DNA from 2 places in the Acidisoma sp. S159 genome. Region 2 is predicted to be linked to the other one. Evidence: predicted binding sites of a transcription regulator. Region 2 holds the regulator's gene; the other holds the start of a gene.

The links. The regulator LexA, encoded in region 2, represses DNA repair genes until DNA is damaged. The targets are predictions, from matches to a motif close to TGTTCTANNTANGTTC.
Region 1: the regulator LexA is predicted to act here: its motif matches at 2,186-2,201, upstream of recA (recombinase RecA).

What each region holds. Positions count from the first base shown of each region.
Region 1 covers NZ_LMUG01000032.1:56,840-66,281, forward strand. Annotated here, with positions in the region: gene ychF (redox-regulated ATPase YchF) at 1-546, shown strand, start outside; gene GSQ92_RS08125 (hypothetical protein) at 783-983, shown strand; gene GSQ92_RS08130 (gluconokinase) at 1,016-1,540, shown strand; gene pncA (bifunctional nicotinamidase/pyrazinamidase) at 1,537-2,160, shown strand; gene recA (recombinase RecA) at 2,278-3,318, shown strand; gene GSQ92_RS08145 (cytidine deaminase) at 3,335-3,757, shown strand; gene GSQ92_RS08150 (PP2C family serine/threonine-protein phosphatase) at 4,001-4,798, opposite strand; gene thrC (threonine synthase) at 5,648-7,081, shown strand; gene GSQ92_RS08160 (pitrilysin family protein) at 7,078-8,343, shown strand; gene GSQ92_RS08165 (TldD/PmbA family protein) at 8,340-9,442, shown strand, end outside.
Region 2 covers NZ_LMUG01000048.1:152,802-162,243, reverse strand. Annotated here, with positions in the region: gene glgX (glycogen debranching protein GlgX) at 1-1,378, shown strand, start outside; gene GSQ92_RS15780 (hypothetical protein) at 2,326-2,610, shown strand; gene rnd (ribonuclease D) at 2,696-3,904, shown strand; gene GSQ92_RS15770 (hypothetical protein) at 3,950-4,168, opposite strand; gene GSQ92_RS15765 (MFS transporter) at 4,408-5,730, opposite strand; gene der (ribosome biogenesis GTPase Der) at 5,779-7,140, shown strand; gene lexA (transcriptional repressor LexA) at 7,452-8,186, shown strand; gene GSQ92_RS15750 (YebC/PmpR family DNA-binding transcriptional regulator) at 8,348-9,100, shown strand; gene ruvC (crossover junction endodeoxyribonuclease RuvC) at 9,165-9,442, shown strand, end outside.

The DNA.
Region 1 (9,442 bases), on a different contig from region 2:
CCGGAGGCTGATCGCCGCACGGCGGAGCGGCTGCAACTGCTGACCGCCAAGCCGGTGCTCTATGTCTGCAACGTCGAGGAAGCCTCGGCCGCGAGCGGCAATGCCTTTTCGGCCAAGGTCGCCGAGATGGCGGCGCGGCAAGGCGCGGCTTATGTCGTGGTTTCGGCGGCCATCGAATCCGAAGTCAGTCAGTTGCCGGAGGCCGATCAGGGCGAATACCTGGAGGGTCTGGGCCTGACCGAAAGCGGCCTCGCGCGCGTCATCGCCGCAGGCTATGGCCTGCTGGGCCTCATCACCTATTTCACGGTCGGTCCCAAGGAAACGCGGGCCTGGACGATCCTGAAGGGCACCAAGGCGCCGGGCGCCGCGGGCGCCATCCACGGCGACTTCGAGCGCGGCTTCATCGCCTGCGAAACCACCGCCTATGACGATTACGTCGCACTCAAAGGCGAGGCTGGCGCCCGCGAGGCCGGCAAGCTGCGGATCGAAGGTAAGGAATACGTGGTAAAGGACGGCGACGTCTTGCTGTTCCGCTTCAACGTGTGACGGAGTGCCATGCCAAAGACGACGCGATACTCCTCCCCGCGATCGAGGATATGATCGCGGATCGCCTCGCTCAGTATTCTGCCGGGAACGCGTTCGACACTTCGGGGCTTGAGCAAGCTCGGGCCTTGTTCCGGCTGGCAGACGGGTTGGACATCGCTTATCTCTCTAAACGAATACGCGACGAAGGTGGCGACCTGGGGCTGCTGGAGCCCTGAGACGGTCGGAGGTTTCGAAACATGAAGACGATCAGGCTTGAAGATCTGCTGGCCCGAGTCGATGCGCGGAAGAAGGCGCTCGGCATGACTGATACGCCGGCCGGGGTTGAGGCGCTGCGCAATAGCGGCCTCAACCGCACGCCCGAGAAGCGTGAACTGCTTCGCCGCGTAGAGCAGCGGGCAATCGAAGCCGGCGTGAAGCCGGTGCCGGCGCATTACTGAGCCGTCCGCGACCCATTGCGACAGGAGCCGCCGTGACGGCCGACCGACCCACCGCCCTCATCTTCATGGGCGTTTCCGGCAGCGGGAAATCGACCATCGCCGCCGGGGTTGCCGAAAAGCTCGGGCTGCAGATGCTGGAAGGGGACGACCTTCATCCCGCCGCCAATATCGCCAAGATGTCCGCTGGCACGCCTCTCACCGACGAGGATCGCTGGCCCTGGCTGCGCATCATCGCCGGAAAGATCGCGGCCTGGCGGCAAAACGGTATGGAGGGGATCGTCACCTGTTCCTCGCTGCGCCGCAGCTACCGGGATGTGCTGCGCGCCGGGCATGACGATGTGCTCTTCGTCTACCTCAAGGGCAGCCGGGCGCTGCTGCTCGACCGCATGCAGCACCGCACGCGCCACTTCATGCCGGCGAGCCTGCTGGACACCCAGCTCGCAACCCTGGAGGAGCCGGGCGCCGACGAGGCCGCCGTGACGATCGAGATGGGGCCGCCGCCCGATGAGGTGGTGACGAATGTCCTGAAGGCCCTCGCCGCACGGGATGCGGCATGACGCCGAATGCGGCGCTGCTCGTCGTCGATATGCAGAACGACTTCATGCCGGGCGGCGCGCTCGCTGTGCCACGCGGGCATGAGATCGTCGAGCCGATCAATCGTCTCGCCCAGCGCTTCGCCAATGTCGTGCTGACGCAGGATTGGCATTGCCCCGGCCATGCCTCCTTCGCCTCCAGCCATCCGGGGCGGCAGGTCTACGAGACCATCGACGCCTTCTACGGTCCGCAAATCCTCTGGCCCGATCATTGCGTCATGGGCAGCCACGGCGCCGCGCTGCACCCCGATCTGGATATCCGCCATGCCGGGCTGATCCTGCGCAAAGGCTACCACAAGGCGGTCGACAGCTATTCGGCCTTCCTGGAAGCCGACCGCGAGACGCGCACCGGGCTCGATGGCTGGCTCAGCAGCCGGGGCATAACGGAGGTCGTCGTCTGCGGCCTCGCCACCGATTTCTGCGTCGGCTGGACCGCCTGCGACGGCCGCCATTTCGGGCTCACCGTGAAAGTGATCGAGGAGGCCAGCCGGGCGATCGATCTCGATGGCTCGATGGCCCGGGCGCATCGCAATATGGCCGTTGCGGGTGCGAATTTCGTAACGATCTCACAACTTATCGGCTAGACTTTACGAAGGCCGCCCCATGCGGTGTTGCTTAAACGTTCACATTTAGGCAGTGTCCGCGCCCGGCCGATTCGGACAGCGCGGATTGCGACTCGGCACCGTTTTTTGGAGACCCCGATGGAAAAGAACAAGGCGCTCGACGCGGCCCTGGCGCAGATCGAGCGCGCTTTCGGCAAGGGCTCTATCATGCGGATGGGAGACCGGACGGGCGATGAGCATATCGAGGTGATCCCCTCGGGCTCCATCGGGCTCGACCTGGCGCTTGGGATCGGTGGCCTGCCGCGCGGCCGGATCGTCGAGATCTACGGCCCTGAAAGCTCGGGCAAGACCACCCTCGCCTTGCACGCCATCGCGGAGGCGCAGAAGCGCGGCGGCACTTGCGCCTTTATCGACGCCGAACATGCGCTCGACCCGCTCTATGCCCGCAAGCTGGGCGTGGATGTCGACAACCTGCTGATCAGCCAGCCGGATGCCGGCGAGCAGGCGCTCGAAATCGCCGATACGCTGGTGCGCTCGGGCGCGGTGGACGTGCTGGTGGTCGATAGCGTCGCTGCTCTGGTGCCCCGCGCCGAACTCGAAGGCGAGATGGGCGACAGCCATGTCGGGCTGCATGCACGGCTAATGAGCCAGGCGTTGCGCAAGCTGACCGGCTCGGTGTCGAAATCCAAGACCATGCTGATCTTCCTCAACCAGATCCGCCTCAAGATCGGCGTGATGTTCGGCAATCCGGAGACGACGACGGGCGGCAACGCGCTGAAATTCTATGCCTCCATCCGCCTCGACATCCGCCGCATCGGCCAGATCAAAGACAAGGAAGAGGTCGTCGGCAACCAGACGCGCGTGAAGGTGGTGAAGAACAAGCTCGCCCCGCCGTTCCGTCAGGTCGAGTTCGACATCATGTATGGCGAGGGCATCAGCAAGATGGGCGAGCTGATCGACCTTGGCGTGAAGGGCGGTTTGGTGGAAAAGTCGGGCGCCTGGTTCAGCTTCGACAGCCAGCGCATCGGCCAGGGGCGCGCGAATGCCAAGCAGTTCATGACCGACCATCCTGAGATGGCCGAGGCGCTGGAGCATAAGCTGCGGGATCAGTCAGGCATCCTGGTCAATGCCATGATGGCCGAGCCGACATCCGAGGAGGAAGCTGAGGCTGCCGAATGACGTGGATGCCGGGGCCTTGGACCCCGCCGAACCGCTTACCGAGGCGGATGACGAACTGATCGCGGCCGCGCGGGAGACGCTCGCGCGGCATTACCGGCCCTTCTGGCACATGGTCTCGGCCGCGCTGCGCGGGCGGGACGGACGTGTCTGGACGGGTATTCATCTAGGCGCGACGGTCGGCCGGCTGCAGGTCTGCGCTGAAGCCGTGGCTCTCGGTCGTGCCATTCTCGAAGGCGACGGAACGATCGAGACGGCAGTCGCGATCCGCCATCCGAAGCCAGGAGAGGACGACCAGAGCCTCGCCATAGTCTCGCCCTGTGGCGCGTGCCGGGAGATGATCCTGGACTATGACCCGGAAGCGCGGGTGATCCTGCCGGGGCTGCTGGCGCCCATCAAGCTGCCGGTGCGCGCGCTGCTGCCTTCGCCTTACCGGCGATAGACGCCTCGCTCCGGAGCGTCGATGAAGCTGTCATGAGGCTAGACACCGGCGCCCGCTGCGGCATCTCTCAACACTAGCATCGCAATGGGCTATCCGCGAACGTCGTATCGTGCTGGCAACGTCACACTTCCATCGCAGAACACTTCAATCTCTTGATCGACTTTTGGTCGCTCCATTCGTGGCCTCGGTGCCGCTGAGCCAACGGGGCTCAAGGCTGCTTCACAGCCGCCTCTAACGATCAGCTCAACCTGTAACACCTGTTGTCTGCTCGCCAGCAGATGTTGCTGCCGCAGCCAATTGCTCAGGCGCTGCCAGCCGAGGCCTTGCTGAGGCATGATGTCGCCGGCTCGTCCCAGACTCGGTCTCGCGCGCATGAAGCGCATGGTGGATGCCGGACCGCACCGTGGCCGCCACCTCGGCGGCGTTTTCGCCATGGCCGTCGGCCACGCCAATGTAGGTGGCGACCTTGGAATCTCGTTTCAGCCGAGCGATGGAGACGGAGATATTGTCGCCCTTTTTCACCCCCGCCTTCTCCGCGCTCTTGAGGGCGCGGTCTATACAGCGTCTCGCGATATCCGCGGACTTGTCTCCCGGCTTGAACTCGGCCTCGAAATCTTTTGTGTCGTTGCATTCAATCAGGCCGTCGCTGGCACAGAACACAAAGACGTCGATATCGGGATTGGCAAGAACCTGATTCAGATCGAGCGTCTGGATGGTTGGTTTGGCGGTAATGCCGACGAACTCACGGTCGCCGAAGCTCCGAGCAAGTGCAAGATCCGCGTTACCATTGACCTGGCGGCCGTGCTCGACCTTACCGCCCCGCCTCTTGATCCTCGCGAGCTCAGCCGGTGCGTCTGGACTCTGGTCTTCGGTCAGATCGCGCAGGTCGGCTTTTCCGGTCCTTCTATTGACCAAGACGTAACCCAAGGGGCTGTCGCCGATCTGCAGGGTTGTCAGCTTATGATCCGGTGTGAGGATGGCGGCGCTTAGTGTCGAACCGCCTTCAATATAGTGCTGTGTCGCGTCGTCGATGTCTTTCACGGCTCGGCACAGCAATTCTCTAGCCGTTCTGGCGTCGGCTATGTGGGAGCTGGTTCCCCAAAAGGCGCGATCCTGCTGGTCAGGATAGCGGCCGTCGCCGTAGCCCATGTGATGGCGGGCGGCGACCGTGGTAGTTTCGGGGGCGTGCCTCACCTGTGCCGCTGGTCTACGAACTTGCAAAGCATGCTGGAACGCTCCGGCATTTTGCGCGACCTTGGAGTGTCCCACCCATGACGCGGGGTCTTGCCGAGTAACTATTGCGACCATCGCGGCACACCTTGTCAGCTGCAAGCCTCTGCATGCTGGTTTGAATAGGCGATAGGCGTGGCCTGCCTGATCACCGATGGTCCCAACCGCATGCCGGTGCAGTTTGCACGTTAACACTCTTGCGAGCGTTAAATCGGGCGGTGGGCGGAGGAAAATTCTGATGACGTTCAAGCCTTTGGAGCTAGCGGCGTGCCCGAACGGCATTATGCCTCGCCCAATAGCGTCGCGCGGTGCCTGGATCCCAGTATGCGGCGGTGCGCCAAGGATGCCGGTGTCTTGGCGATAGCGGCCAGTTACGCGAATTGGGAAAGGTCGCAACGCCCTCTCACCGAGTTTGGCAGAAGCCCGGCTGCAGCCGACAGCAGTTCGAATGGGATCATGGTGGACCCTCGAAGTGGTTTTTCAGCAATGCGCATCTCGCTGCCGGGAGGTTGATCGGCGCTGAAGCTCCGGCGGACAAAACGTGCCGGTCACTCGAGTGCGGACCGTGGAACTTCCCGATACGACCCGAAGACACACAATCGCCCCCGCCATGCCGCCTTCCCGCTGGCGGTTCAGGCGGTCTTGGGATAGCTCCGTCCGATGCGCTATATCTCGACCCGCGGCGAGGCGCCCCCTCGTGACTTTGGCGGCGTGCTGCTGGCTGGCCTCGCCGAGGATGGCGGGCTGTTCATGCCCGAAACCTGGCCGGAACGCTCCGCCGCGGAGTGGCGTGCGATGCGTGGGCTGCCCTATGCTGAGCTTTCCGCCCGCGTCATCCATCCCTTCCTGGGCGAAACGCTCTCCTTCGAGACGCTGCTGACCCTCTGCCGCCGCGCCTATGCCGGCTTCGACCATCCGGCGACCGTGCCGCTGATTCAGCTTGAGGACGGGCTCTGGGTGCAGGAGCTGTTCCACGGCCCCACCCTCGCCTTCAAGGACATGGCGCTCCAGCTGCTCGGGCAGCTCTTCGAGCATGTGCTGGCCGAGCGGGACGAGCGGATCACCATCGTCGGCGCGACCTCCGGCGATACCGGATCGGCGGCGATCGAGGCTTGCCGGGACCGCGCGCGGATCAAGATCGCCATCCTTCACCCCGAGGGCCGCACCAGCGAGGTGCAGCGGCGTCAGATGACGACTGTGCATGCCGCCAATGTCTGCAATATCGCGGTGGCCGGCACCTTCGACGACTGCCAGGACATGGTGAAGGCGCTGTTCGCGGACACGGCCTTCCGCACGGACATGCATCTCTCGGCGGTGAATTCGATCAACTGGGCGCGGATCGCGGCGCAGATTCCCTATTACGTGGCAGCCGCCCTGGCGCTCGGCGCGCCGGACCGGCCGGTGGCCTTTGCGGTCCCGACGGGCAATTTCGGCAATGTCCTCGCCGCCTGGGCGGCTCGGCGGATGGGGCTGCCGGTCGAGCGGCTCATTATCGGCTCCAACCGCAACGACATCCTGGCGCGCTTCCTCGCCGCGAATGACATGTCGGCGCGAGGGGTCGAGCCCAGCCTGTCGCCGAGCATGGACATTCAGGTCAGCTCCAATTTCGAGCGGCTGCTCTTCGAACTGCTCGGCCGCGATGCCCAGGCAACGGCCGCCACCATGCGCGACTTCCGCGCCACCGGCCGCATGCCGGTGCCCGAGGCGGCCTGGCGTGAGGCTACCGCGCTGTTACAGGGTTTTGCTCTCGACGATGCCGCAACAGCCGCGGAAATCCGGCGCATCCATGCGGCGAGCGGCTATCTCGCGGACCCCCATACCGCCATCGGCATCGCCGCCGCCCGCGCGGCGAGCCTCCCTGAGCCCGTGCCCATCATCGCCATGGCAACCGCGCATCCGGCAAAGTTCCCGGATGCGGTAGAGCAGGCCACCGGAATCCGCCCTCCTCTGCCGCCGCGCCTCGCCCATCTCATGAGTGGCACCGAGCGCTTCTCGCGTGCCGCCAATGATATCGGCGCGGTGGAGAGCCTCATCCGCGCCTTCGCCCAGTCCAATCAGCCACCCGCCCAACAGACACAGGAAACCGCCGCATGAGCGATGCCATCCGGGTCGAAACCCTGCCCTCCGGCCTCACGGTGGTGACGGAGGAGATGACACGGGTCGAAACGGTCTCGCTCGGGGCCTATGTCGCGGCCGGCACGCGGCACGAGCAGGCCGAGGAGAATGGCGTCTCCCATTTCCTCGAACACATGGCATTCAAGGGCACGGAGAGCCGCACCGCCGCGCATATCGCCGAGGAGATCGAGGCGGTCGGCGGCCATATCAACGCCTATACCGCCCGCGAGCAGACCGCCTATTACGTCAAGCTCCTCAAGGAAGACCTGGCGCTGGGTGCCGATATCATCGGCGATATCCTGACCCATAGCAGCTTCGAGCCGGAGGAGCTGGAACGCGAGCGCGGCGTGATCCTGCAGGAGATCGGCCAGGCCAACGACACGCCCGACGACATCATCTTCGACCACTTCCAGGAGACCGCCTATCCCGGCCAGGCCATGGGCCGTCCGGTGCTGGGGACAGAGGGCGTCATCCGTTCGCTGCCGCGCCATGCGCTGACCAACTATATGCGCGCCCATTATGGAACGCGGAACGTGGTGCTGGCCGCCGCCGGCAACCTCAAGCACGAGGAGGTCGTGCGGCTCGCCGCGAAGCACTTCGCGGATTTGCCCACCAGTTCGCCTGACATGCCGCACGCCGCTGCCTATCGGGGCGGCGAATTCCGCGAGGCGCGGGATCTGGACCAGGTCCATATCGTGCTCGGCTTTCCCTCGGTCTCCTACAGCGACCCCGACTTCTACCCATCGATGATGTTGTCCACCTTGCTCGGCGGCGGCATGTCCTCGCGGCTGTTCCAGGAGGTGCGTGAGCGGCGCGGGCTGGTCTATTCGATCTATTCCTTCACCGCGCCCGCGATGGATTCCGGCCTGTTCGGCATCTATGCCGGCACCGGCGAGAGCGAGGCGGAGGAACTCATGCCCGTCACGCTGGAGGAACTGCGCCGCGTGCAGCATGACGTGACCGAGGTCGAATTGGCGCGGGCGCGGGCGCAGGCGAAGTCGAGCATCCTCATGTCGCTCGAAAGCACCGGCAGCCGGTGCGAGCAGCTCGCCCGGCAGATCCAGATCCTTGGCCGCATGATGCCGGTGTCTGAGATGGTCGCCAAGATCGAGGCGGTGACGATCGATGACGTCTGCCGCACCGCGTCGCGCCTTTTCCGGGCTACCCCGACACTCGCCGTTATGGGTCCGGCCGATAAGGTACCCGCGCTCCCCAGTATCACGGAGACCTTGGCGGCATGAGCGAGACCCTCACGAGCGACGCTGGCGTTGCTGCCCTGACCGACCGGCTCGGCGCGTTGCTGGCCGAGGCCAAGCGCGCTGGGGCCGATGCGGCGGACGCGATTTTGTTTTCCGGCACATCCCTTTCGGTCGCGTGCCGCCTCGGCAAGACGGAACATGTGGAGCGGCAAGAGGGCCGCGATCTCGGCCTCCGCGTCTTCCTTGGCGAGCGTTCGGCGATCGTCTCCGCCTCTGCGATGGACCCGGCGTCTTTCGCCGATATGGCGGACCGCGCGGTCGCGATGGCGCGAGTGGTGCCCCCTGATCCGCTGGCGAGCCTGGGCGAAGTTCATCCGGTTCCAGCCGATGACCTCGATCTCGATGACCCTTTCGAGCCCGACGTCGCCGTGCTCCAAGGCTGGGCGGCAGAGGCGGAAGATGCCGCGCGCTCAGTGCCGGGAATCACCAATAGCGAGGGCGGTGACGCTAATTTCGCGCGCGGTCTGTCCATCCTCATGACCAGCCGCGGCTTTGTCGGAAGCAACACGCGCACGACCTACAGCATCTCCGCCACGGCCATTGCGGGCGCCGGCGTCGATATGCAGCGCGATTACGACTACTCGAGCATGGTGCATGCCGATGACCTCGCGAAACCTTCCGAGATCGGGCATTCCGCCGCCGAGCGGGCTTTGGCGCGGATGTATCCTGGACGCCCCAAAACCGCGAAACTGCCCGTGGTGTACGACCCGCGCGTCTCGGGCAGTCTGCTCGGCCATATGGCTGGGGCGATCAATGGTAGCAGCGTCGCGCGCGGCGTGAGCTTTCTTAAGGATCGCATGGGGCAGCGCATATTCGCTCCGGGCATCACCATCAGGGACGATCCGCGCCGCCGCCGCTCCCTGCGATCACGCCTCTTCGATGGCGAAGGCCAGCCAACGATGGCGCGGGACTTCATCGCCGATGGCATTCTGACGAGCTGGGTGCTGGATATCCGCAGCGCGCGCCAGCTTGGCCTCACGACGACCGGTCATGCCTCGCGTGGTACCTCCGGGCCGCCGAGCCCCTCGATGACCAACCTTTATCTCGCACCGGGACAGGTCACGCCTGCCGAGCTGATGGC
Region 2 (9,442 bases):
CTACCGGCTGCTGCCCGACAAGCCGCGCTACTACATCAATGACACGGGCACGGGGAACACCGTCAACCTCAGCCATGCGCGTGTCATCCGCATGGTGATGGACAGCCTCCGCTATTGGACGACCGAGATGCATGTCGATGGTTTCCGTTTCGACCTCGGCACCATCCTGGCGCGTGAACCGCATGGCTTCGACGAGCAAAGCGGCTTCCTCAAGGCGGTCGAGCAGGACCCTGTTCTGGCCTCGGTCAAACTCATCGCCGAGCCTTGGGATTGCGGCCCCGGCGGCTACCAGGTCGGTGGCTTTCCGCCGGGCTGGGCCGAGTGGAACGATAAGTTCCGCGACACCACGCGCGGCTATTGGAAAGGCGACGAGGGCATGATGGCGGAGTTTGCCTCGCGCATCGTCGGTTCGGCCGATGTCTTCGACCGGCGGGGGCGCAAAAGCTGGGCCTCGGTCAACTTCATCACCGCGCATGACGGTTTCACGCTCAATGATCTCGTCACCTATAACGACAAGCACAACGAGGCGAATGGCGAGGACAACCGCGACGGCCACGACCACAATCTGAGCTGGAACTGCGGCGTCGAGGGACCGACCGACGATCCTGAGATCAACGCGCTGCGCGACCGCCAGATCCGCAACATGCTGGCGACGCTGCTACTGTCGAAAGGCACGCCGATGCTGCTGGGAGGCGACGAACTCGGCCGCACACAGCAGGGCAACAACAACGCCTATTGCCAGGATAATCCGATCAGCTGGGTCGATTGGGAAGGCGGCCAGAGATCCGAGTTCCTGACGCGTTTCGTGAGCGGGCTGCTGGCGGTGCGTCGCCGCTTTCCGCTGTTGCAGCGCGGGCGTTTTCTGAACGGCGAATGGGATGAGGAGCTGGGCCTCAAGGACGTGACCTGGCTCACGCCCGATAACGACGAGATGTTGGAGGATCATTGGACCGAGGGACATGCGCGCTGCATGGGCATGCTCCTCGACGGCCGGGCGCAGGCCACCGGCATCCAGCAACGCGGCACGGATGCGACGCTGCTGCTGATCTTCAATGCACATCATGACGTGGTGACCTTCCTGCTTCCAGAGGTCGTCGGCGGCCGGGAGTGGCGGCTATTGATCGACACCAGACTGGCGGATGGCGGCTTCGACAGCGAAGTCGAGGGCGAGGAATCGCCATTTCCGTTCGAGCATCCCTATGCCGTCACCGGCCGGTCGTTTCTGCTGTTCGAGCTGGTGCTCGACCCGAGCTACGCCAGCGCGCGGACGCGCCGCCGGGAGCGGCTGGCCCGCGCCCCGGTTCCGGTGGATGCCGACCAGAGTTTCGCGACCACGATCGAGATCGCGGAGGAGGAATTGGCGGCGGAGGAGGCCTGAGCCGAAGCGGCGCTTAGGCGTCGCTCGGGCCCGTCGCCTTAACCTGAAACTCGGACTCCGAAGTCTTTTCCAGTTGCGAAGGGTCCGGCCTTTCACCGCTTGTCAAACGCATCGGTTCCGGGCGCGAAAATCTTGAGGCCAAGACAGCCGTATGCGTAGGAGTAGCGTTGCAATAGGAGAACGTTTGTGCCCCCCTCAGTCGGCCGCGAAGCATCGCACCGCCCTCCCGAGACGAAGTCCGCCAACGCGACATCATCTGCGTCCGTTTGCACCAGCGGGACGGAGAGCGGCCCCTCTTTCCAGACAGAACTGGACCGGGAAATGACTCAACTGGAGACAGAGCAGCCGCCAGGCAGCGGCCAGCCCCCCACCGACGACGCAACGGAGAGGTTACTGTTGCTGCAGCAGATGGCTGCGAACGGCGGCTTACCCGCTGGTAGCACCGTTACACGCGGATTTCAGGCAGCCTAGGTTTACCCCCGAGGGCTTGCCGCAACGCAGTCCGCCTGCGCGGCTTTCGCTCAGGCCATTTGGCCCGATCAACAGCCGCGCTGCCGGTGCGCCCCAGGCCGCCTTTTCCGCCTCGACTTCATTGCGACCTCGAGGATCTCGCCGCGCCGCACGGCCGGTTGAAGAGCGAGCCTTTGTCACTATTCGCACCGAATTCACCCGCCCCGCGCCACGCCGCCGCTGAATGCGGACGCGCCTTTCGCGACCACCATCGAGATCTTGGCGGAGGAATTGCCGGGGGAAAGGCCTGAGCCGGAGCATGTCTTGCGCTTCACTTGAGCGCGTCGCCTTAACCTCAGGCCCGCTGTCTAAAGTCTTTTCCGGCTGCGAAGGGTGAGGCCTTTCGCCGCTCGCCGGACACAGTGATTTCAGGCGCGAAAATCTTGAGGCCGATACAGCGGCGTGTCTAGTTGCAGCGTTGCAACAGGAGAACGACTATGCCCGCCCCAATCGGCCACGAAGCATCCCACTGTGCCGAGAAGCACCCCGCCGACTCAACTTCGGCTTCGTCCGGCAGCGCCGGCGGGACGGATAGCGATGCCTCTTTCCAAGCAGAACTGGAGGAATTAGAGGAGAAACTGGCGGCACAGTCGAGTAACGACGAGGCAACGACTCCAGACTCGTCCACGGCGGTGGAGCAGCAAATAGCAGCACTACTGGCGCAGATGGGTGTCGGCGCCAGCGCGGCCAGCGCCCCAAGCACTACTCCGCCCGCGGCATAACCTCCAATCCGCGCCGGAGGCTGCCCGCGAGGCTCATCCACCGGCGCGGCTTTCGCCAGGGCCATGCGGCCTATACAACAGCCACATGGCCCGTCCGCCCCAGATCGCCTTCCCCGCCCCCGACTTCATTGCGACCTCCGAGGATCTCGCCGCGCTCTGCGCCCGGTTGAAGAGCGAGCCCTTCGTCACCATCGACACCGAATTCATCCGCGAGCGCACCTATTGGCCCGAACTTTGTGTCGTGCAGCTCGGCGGCGCCAGCGAGGTCGCGGTTATCGACGCGCAGGTGCCAGGCATCGACATGGCGCCGCTCGGCGAATTACTTGCCGATCCCGCGGTGGTGAAGGTCTTCCATGCCGCGCGGCAGGATGTGGAAATCTTCCTGCTGATGTTCGGCGCGCCGCCGACGCCGATCTTCGATACCCAGATCGCCGCGATGGTCGCGGGCTTCGGCGACCAGGTTGGCTATGATGCACTGGTATCCGCCTTGACCGGCACGCAGATCGACAAATCCCATCGCTTCAGTGACTGGTCGGCGCGCCCGCTCTCGGCCTCCCAGCTAACCTACGCCGCGGCCGACGTGACCCACCTGCGGACGGTCTACGAGAAGCTGCTCGTGAAACTGGAGCAGGAGGAGCGGACGGATTGGGTGGCAGAGGAGATGGCGGCGCTCGCCGACCCCGCGCTCTATCGCGCCGATCCCGAAACGCAGTGGCTTAGGCTCAAGCTGCGGCCGAATGGCCGGCGGCAGGCTGGCCTGCTACGCGCGATCGCCGCCTGGCGCGAGCGCGAGGCCCAGCGAGTCAATATCCCACGCGGCCGGCTGGTGAAGGACGAGGCGATCGCGGAGATCGCGGCTCTCGCACCCGAAACGCCGGATGCCTTGTCCCGCGCCCGGGGCGTCACGCGCGGCTTCGCCGAGGGCAAAAGCGGGCTTTCGTTGCTCGCAGCCATCGCCGCCGCCAAGGCGCTGCCCGAGGACGCTTTGCCCGAACTGGGCGTTGGACGGGAGCGGGACGGGCCACGGCCCTCGCCGGCCCTGCTGGCGCTGCTGCGCGTCTTGCTGGCGGCCAAGAGTGAGGAACATCGCGTGGCTCCTCGCCTGCTGGCGTCATCGGAGGATCTCGACCGGCTGGCGACCGAGGAAAGCCCCGAGGTGCCAGCCATGCGCGGCTGGCGTCACCGCATGTTCGGCGCCGATGCCATGGCACTCAAGGAGGGCCGGATCGCGCTCGCCACGCGCGGCAAGCGCATTCGGCTGGTGAGCCTGGTGACGGAGGGCGCGCCTGCCTGAACGACTATTCGAATGCGCGCCGCACTCTCGAAGCCTGCGCCGGCTCTATTGGCCGCTGCCTGTCCTGCGCGATGACGTCGCACCCGGTCCTTTGCCCGGAACGGAGCGCTGACGAGCGCGCTGCAATTCACGTTGCAACCGCTCGACCTCAAGCTGCAGCGCCTCCAGACGATCCGCTGTTTCCTCGGCGGCCAGGCGGGCGTCCCGGTTTTTCCGGCGCAGCGTGCTATTGGCGCGGCACAGCTTGTCGATGCGGGCGAGCAATGCAGGCTTGCTTGGAGCCTCGGCTGCCCGTGGCGCAGCACGTGTAGGGCGCGCAACCGTCATTGCGGAGACCCGCGCACCGTTCTGAAATCCCCCAGCTTCGTGAGCCCGCACACCTACCGTCCCTGCCTTTTGGCGCCTGTTGCGAGACGGCACACCGTGCCGCCAGGCATGCCTGACCGGTCCGGGAACCGCCGTCGTTACATTACGACACAAACGGCAGAAAAAGCTCGCTCACTCTAACGCGAGCGGGCAGATGACAGTGCAGCGCCCGTCGCCTTACCGCGTCGCGGGGCGCGGCGGCCCGAGCCGCCGATATCCGGCAAGAAGACGCCGAGGAGCCCGATCAGCGGCAGAAGCGAGCAGATCTGGTAGGTAACGACGATTCCCGCATGATCCGCGAGCAGACCAATCAGCGCGGCACCAAGGCCACCCATCCCGAAAGCCAGACCGAGGAACAGGCCAGAGACAGTGCCAACCTTCCCCGGCATCAACTCCTGCGCGTAGACGACAATCGCAGGCATCGCGGAAGCCAGGATGACGCCGATGATGACGGACAGCACGGCGGTCCAGAACAGACCCACGAAGGGCAGAGCCAAGGTGAAGGGCAGGATGCCGAGGATCGAAACCCAGATCACCGGCTTACGTCCGATGCGGTCCCCGATCGGGCCACCGACAAGCGTGCCCAGGGCCACCGCGCCGAGGAAGACGAATAGATAGATCTGCGCCGCCTGCACCCCGAGGTGGAAGCGGTGGATGAGGTAGAAAGTGTAGTAGCTGGTAAGGCTCGTCAGATAAAAATACTTCGAGAAGACGAGCAGCGTCAGCACCACCATGGCCCAGGCGACGCGGCGCCCTGGCAGCCTCTCCACATCGGCGACGGCGCGCGGCGGACGCCGGGCGGTTTCGAGCAAGCGTCCATGATACCAGCGCCCAACCCCCGCCAGCACCAGGATCGCGATGAGCGCCAGCGACGCCGACCAGATGATGCTGTGCTGGCCGAAAGGCACCACCAGGAAGGCGGCGAGCAACGGTCCCATCGCGGTGCCGGCATTGCCGCCGACCTGGAAAACCGACTGCGCGAAGCCGTGACGGCCGCCCGAGGACATCCGCGCGACGCGCGAGGATTCCGGGTGAAATACCGAGGAGCCCAGCCCGATCAGCGCCGCCGCCACCAGGAGGATGACGAAACTCCAGGCGAAGCCGAGCAGGACCAGACCGACGAAAGTGAAGACCATGCCGGAGGCCAGCGAGAAAGGCTGCGGCTTGCGGTCGGTATAGAGCCCGATGAGCGGCTGCAGCAGTGACGCCGTGACCTGAAAGGTGAAGGTCAGGAAGCCGATCTGTACGAAGTTCAGATTGAACTCGTGCTTGAGCAGCGGATAGATCGCCGGCAGCAGCGACTGCATGCTGTCGTTGAGAAAATGCGAAAAACTAATGGCCAGCAGAATGATCATCACCGTGCCCTCGGCGGCAACGCCGTAGCGCGGAACAGTCTGGGAATTGGTCTGAGGGTCAGCCCCTGGCCCCTGGCCGGGGCGCTCAATCACACGATCGCTCATGAACCCCCCTTACTCCCCTAGGGCATTCGGCAGTATTGCCCGTCTCGCATGGAAACCCCGCTCGTCGTAATCGCTGGCCGACCCAATGTCGGCAAGAGCAGCCTCTTCAACCGACTCGTCGGCCGCCGCCAGGCGCTGGTCGCCGATCAGCCGGGCCTTACCCGTGACCGCCAGGATGCCACGTGCATGCTGGGCGGCCGGGAAGTCCGCATCGTCGATACGGCGGGGCTGGAGGAAGCGCCGCCGGAAAGCCTGTCCGGCCGGATGAGAGCTGGTGCGGCGAGCGTGCTGGAACAAGCCGATCTCATCCTGTTTGTGGTCGATGCCCGCGCCGGCATCCTGCCGCCGGACGCCCATTTCGGCACCTGGCTGCGCCGTCTCGGCCGGCCGGTGATGCTGGTCGCCAATAAGGCCGAGGGCCGCGCCGGCACCGCGAACGCTTTCGACGCCTATACGCTAGGCCTCGGCGACCCGATCGCGGTCTCGGCCGAGCATGGCGAAGGCATGAGCCATCTCATGAGCGAGATCGCCGAGCGCCTGCCTCCAGCCGCCGAGGAAATCGGCGAGGAAGCGGAACCCAGCGAGGGACGGCCGCTGCGCCTTGTCATCCTCGGGCGACCGAATGCGGGGAAATCGACCCTGGTCAATCGCCTGCTCGGCCAGGACCGCATGCTGACCGGACCGGAACCTGGGATCACCCGCGACGCGATCACCTTGCCGCTGCACGACACGGAGGGCGGCGTCTACGAACTTGTCGATACCGCCGGGCTGCGCCGCCGCGCGCGGGTGCAGGACGATGTGGAGAAGCTCTCCACCGCCGCCACCATCAACGCCATGCGCTTCGCCGAGGTGGTGGTTCTGACCGTCGATGCGAATGACGGGCTGCACGATCAGGACCTTCAGATCGCCCGGCTGGTCGAGCGCGAGGGGCGCGCGATGGTGGTCGCGCTCAACAAGTGGGATGCCGTACCAGACCGGGAAGCCGTGCGGCGCGCCGTGTCGGATCGGCTGGAGCGCAGCTTGGCGCAGCTCAAAGGCGTCCCTGTCGTGACCATCAGCGCTCTGACGGGCTCGGGGATGCAGCGGCTATTGCCGGCGGTGCGGGCGGTTCACGCCACCTGGAACAAGCGCGTGCCAACATCGGCGCTCAACCGCTGGTTCGCCGATGCGCTGAGCCGCCATCCGCCGCCGGCGGTGCAGGGCCGCCGGCTAAAGCTGCGCTACATCACCCAGGCCAATGCTCGGCCGCCGACATTCGTGGTGTTTGGCACCCGTGCGGAGGCGACGCCCGAGGATTACCGGCGATACCTGGTCAATACTTTGCGCGAGGTCTTCGAACTGCCGGGCGTTCCGCTGCGGATCGACTTCCGTGGTTCGGTCAATCCGTATGCAGATGGCGACAGGGACTAGGGCAAAGCAAGAACCCACCTTCACCCCTCGCTTGCTGCGAGGGATGAAGGTGGGTGGAAGCGAGACAGGAACTCCCTTCCCTGCAAGGAGAGGGTCGGGGGTGGGTTGTCTCAAACACCGCCTTCCAAGACTTCCACGCCACTTCGTCTCGTTTGATTGACGAACTGCCCACAGTGTTCTCTGCCAAAAGACTAGACTCGAAACGTTCCTCTCGCTTGACGCGGCTCGGCGCGACCACATAGAAGTCGCATTGTTGCCGATTTGTTCCGCTCTTTCAGCGGCAAGGTGACCGTCTTTCGGGGTGCAGGACCATGTTGACGCGTAAGCAGCATGAATTACTGGTCTTCATCGACCGCCATCTCAAATCCGCCGGCTATTCGCCGAGCTTTGACGAGATGAAGGAGGCATTAAACCTCAAGTCTAAATCGGGCATCCATCGCCTGATCTCGGCGCTTGAGGAACGCGGCTTCCTCAGCCGGCGCCACCATCAGGCGCGGGCGCTGGAAGTGCTGCGGATGCCAGCCGATTCGCTCAATCCGATTGCGCGGGACATCAGACCGGCCGCGAAAGCGGTCGCGGGCCGGGAGGCTGGTTTCGCGCCGACCGTTATTCGCGGTGATTTCTCCGGGCGCCTGCCGGGTGTTCGCGCGGCGCATGAAGCGGGCGCGGTGCAACTCCCCCTCTATGGCCGCATCGCCGCCGGCCTCCCGCGCGAGGCGCTGCGCGATACCTCCGAACACATCGAAGTGCCAGTCGCGCTGCTCGGCTCCGGCGAGCATTACGCGCTGGAGGTTGCCGGCGATTCCATGATCGAAGCCGGGATCCTGGACGGGGACACGGTCATCATCCGCCGCGTCGAGACCGCCGAAACCGGACAGATCGTCGTCGCATTGGTTGATGACAATGAAGTCACGCTCAAGCGGCTGCGCAAGCGCGGCAATTCGATCGCGCTCGAACCCGCCAATCCACGTTACGAGAGCCGGATATTTCCCGCTGAACGCGTGCGCGTGCAGGGCCGTCTGGTGGCGCTGCTCCGCCGCTACTGATCCAAAGCCAGACCGGGTTGCGGGGCTGAGCCTCGAGCGCCCGCAGCCGGAGAAATCAGGCCCGGCACTGAAGGACGCCGCGACTGATCCCGGCTTGACGGGGCGGGGCGGGTTGGCGGAGACCAAGGCTTTCCTCAGACCCGCCTTCCGGAGCCTTCCCCATGGCCGGCCATAGCCAGTTCAAGAATATCATGCACCGCAAGGGCGCGCAGGATGCGCGGCGCGCCCGCCAGTTCGCGAAGCTCATTCGCGAGATCACGGTATCGGCCCGCCAAGGGCTGCCCGACCCGGCCTCCAATCCGCGCCTCCGCTCCGCCGTGCTCGCGGCGCGGAAGGAGAATATGCCCAAGGATACGGTCGACCGCGCCATCAAGAAGGCCGGGTCCGGCGCTGGCCCCGGCGAGGAATATGCCGAGGTCCGCTACGAGGGCTACGGCCCCTCAGGCGTCGCCGTCATCGTCGAGGCGCTGACCGACAACCGCAACCGCACCGCGTCGGACATCCGCGCCGCCTTCAGCAAGCATGGCGGCGCACTGGGCGAAACCAACGCGGTCAGTTTCATGTTCGAGCGGCTGGCCGTGATCCGCTATCCCGCCGCCGCCGCCAGCGCAGATGCCATGCTCGAAGCCGCCATCGAGGCAGGTGCCGACAATGTCGAGAGCAGCGACGAGGCACATGAGATCACCGGCACGATCGAGAGCTTCTTCGCGATGCAGGAGTCTTTGGAGGCACGCTTCGGTCCGCCCGAAAGCGCCAAGCTCGACTGGCGGCCGCGCACCACGGTTCCGCTCGATGAGGAGGCCGCGACCTCCGTGCTCAAGCTGCTCGATATCCTCGACGAGTCGGACGACGTGCAGAACGTCTATGCAAATTTCGACCTGCCCGAGGCGGTGCTGCAGAAGCTGTCCGGATGAGGGTTGAGAGTGCCCGCCTGCCGGGGCTTCACGCCTCAGGCTTCGACGGGCGTAGGATCGCCCCATGACCGTCATCCGCATCCTTGGCATCGATCCCGGCCTCCGCATTACCGGCTGGGGCGTTGTGGAATCGGAGGGCAACCGCCTGCGGCATATCGCGGATGGCATCGTGCTGACCGACAGCGACGCCGGTGTTCCGGAGCGGCTCCGCGCGCTGCACGAGGCGCTGAGCGCCCTCATCGAGACCTACCGGCCGCAGGAAGCGGCGGTCGAGGAGACCTACGTCAACATGAACGCCACCGCGACACTCAAGCTCGGCTATGCCCGAGGCGTGGCGCTGCT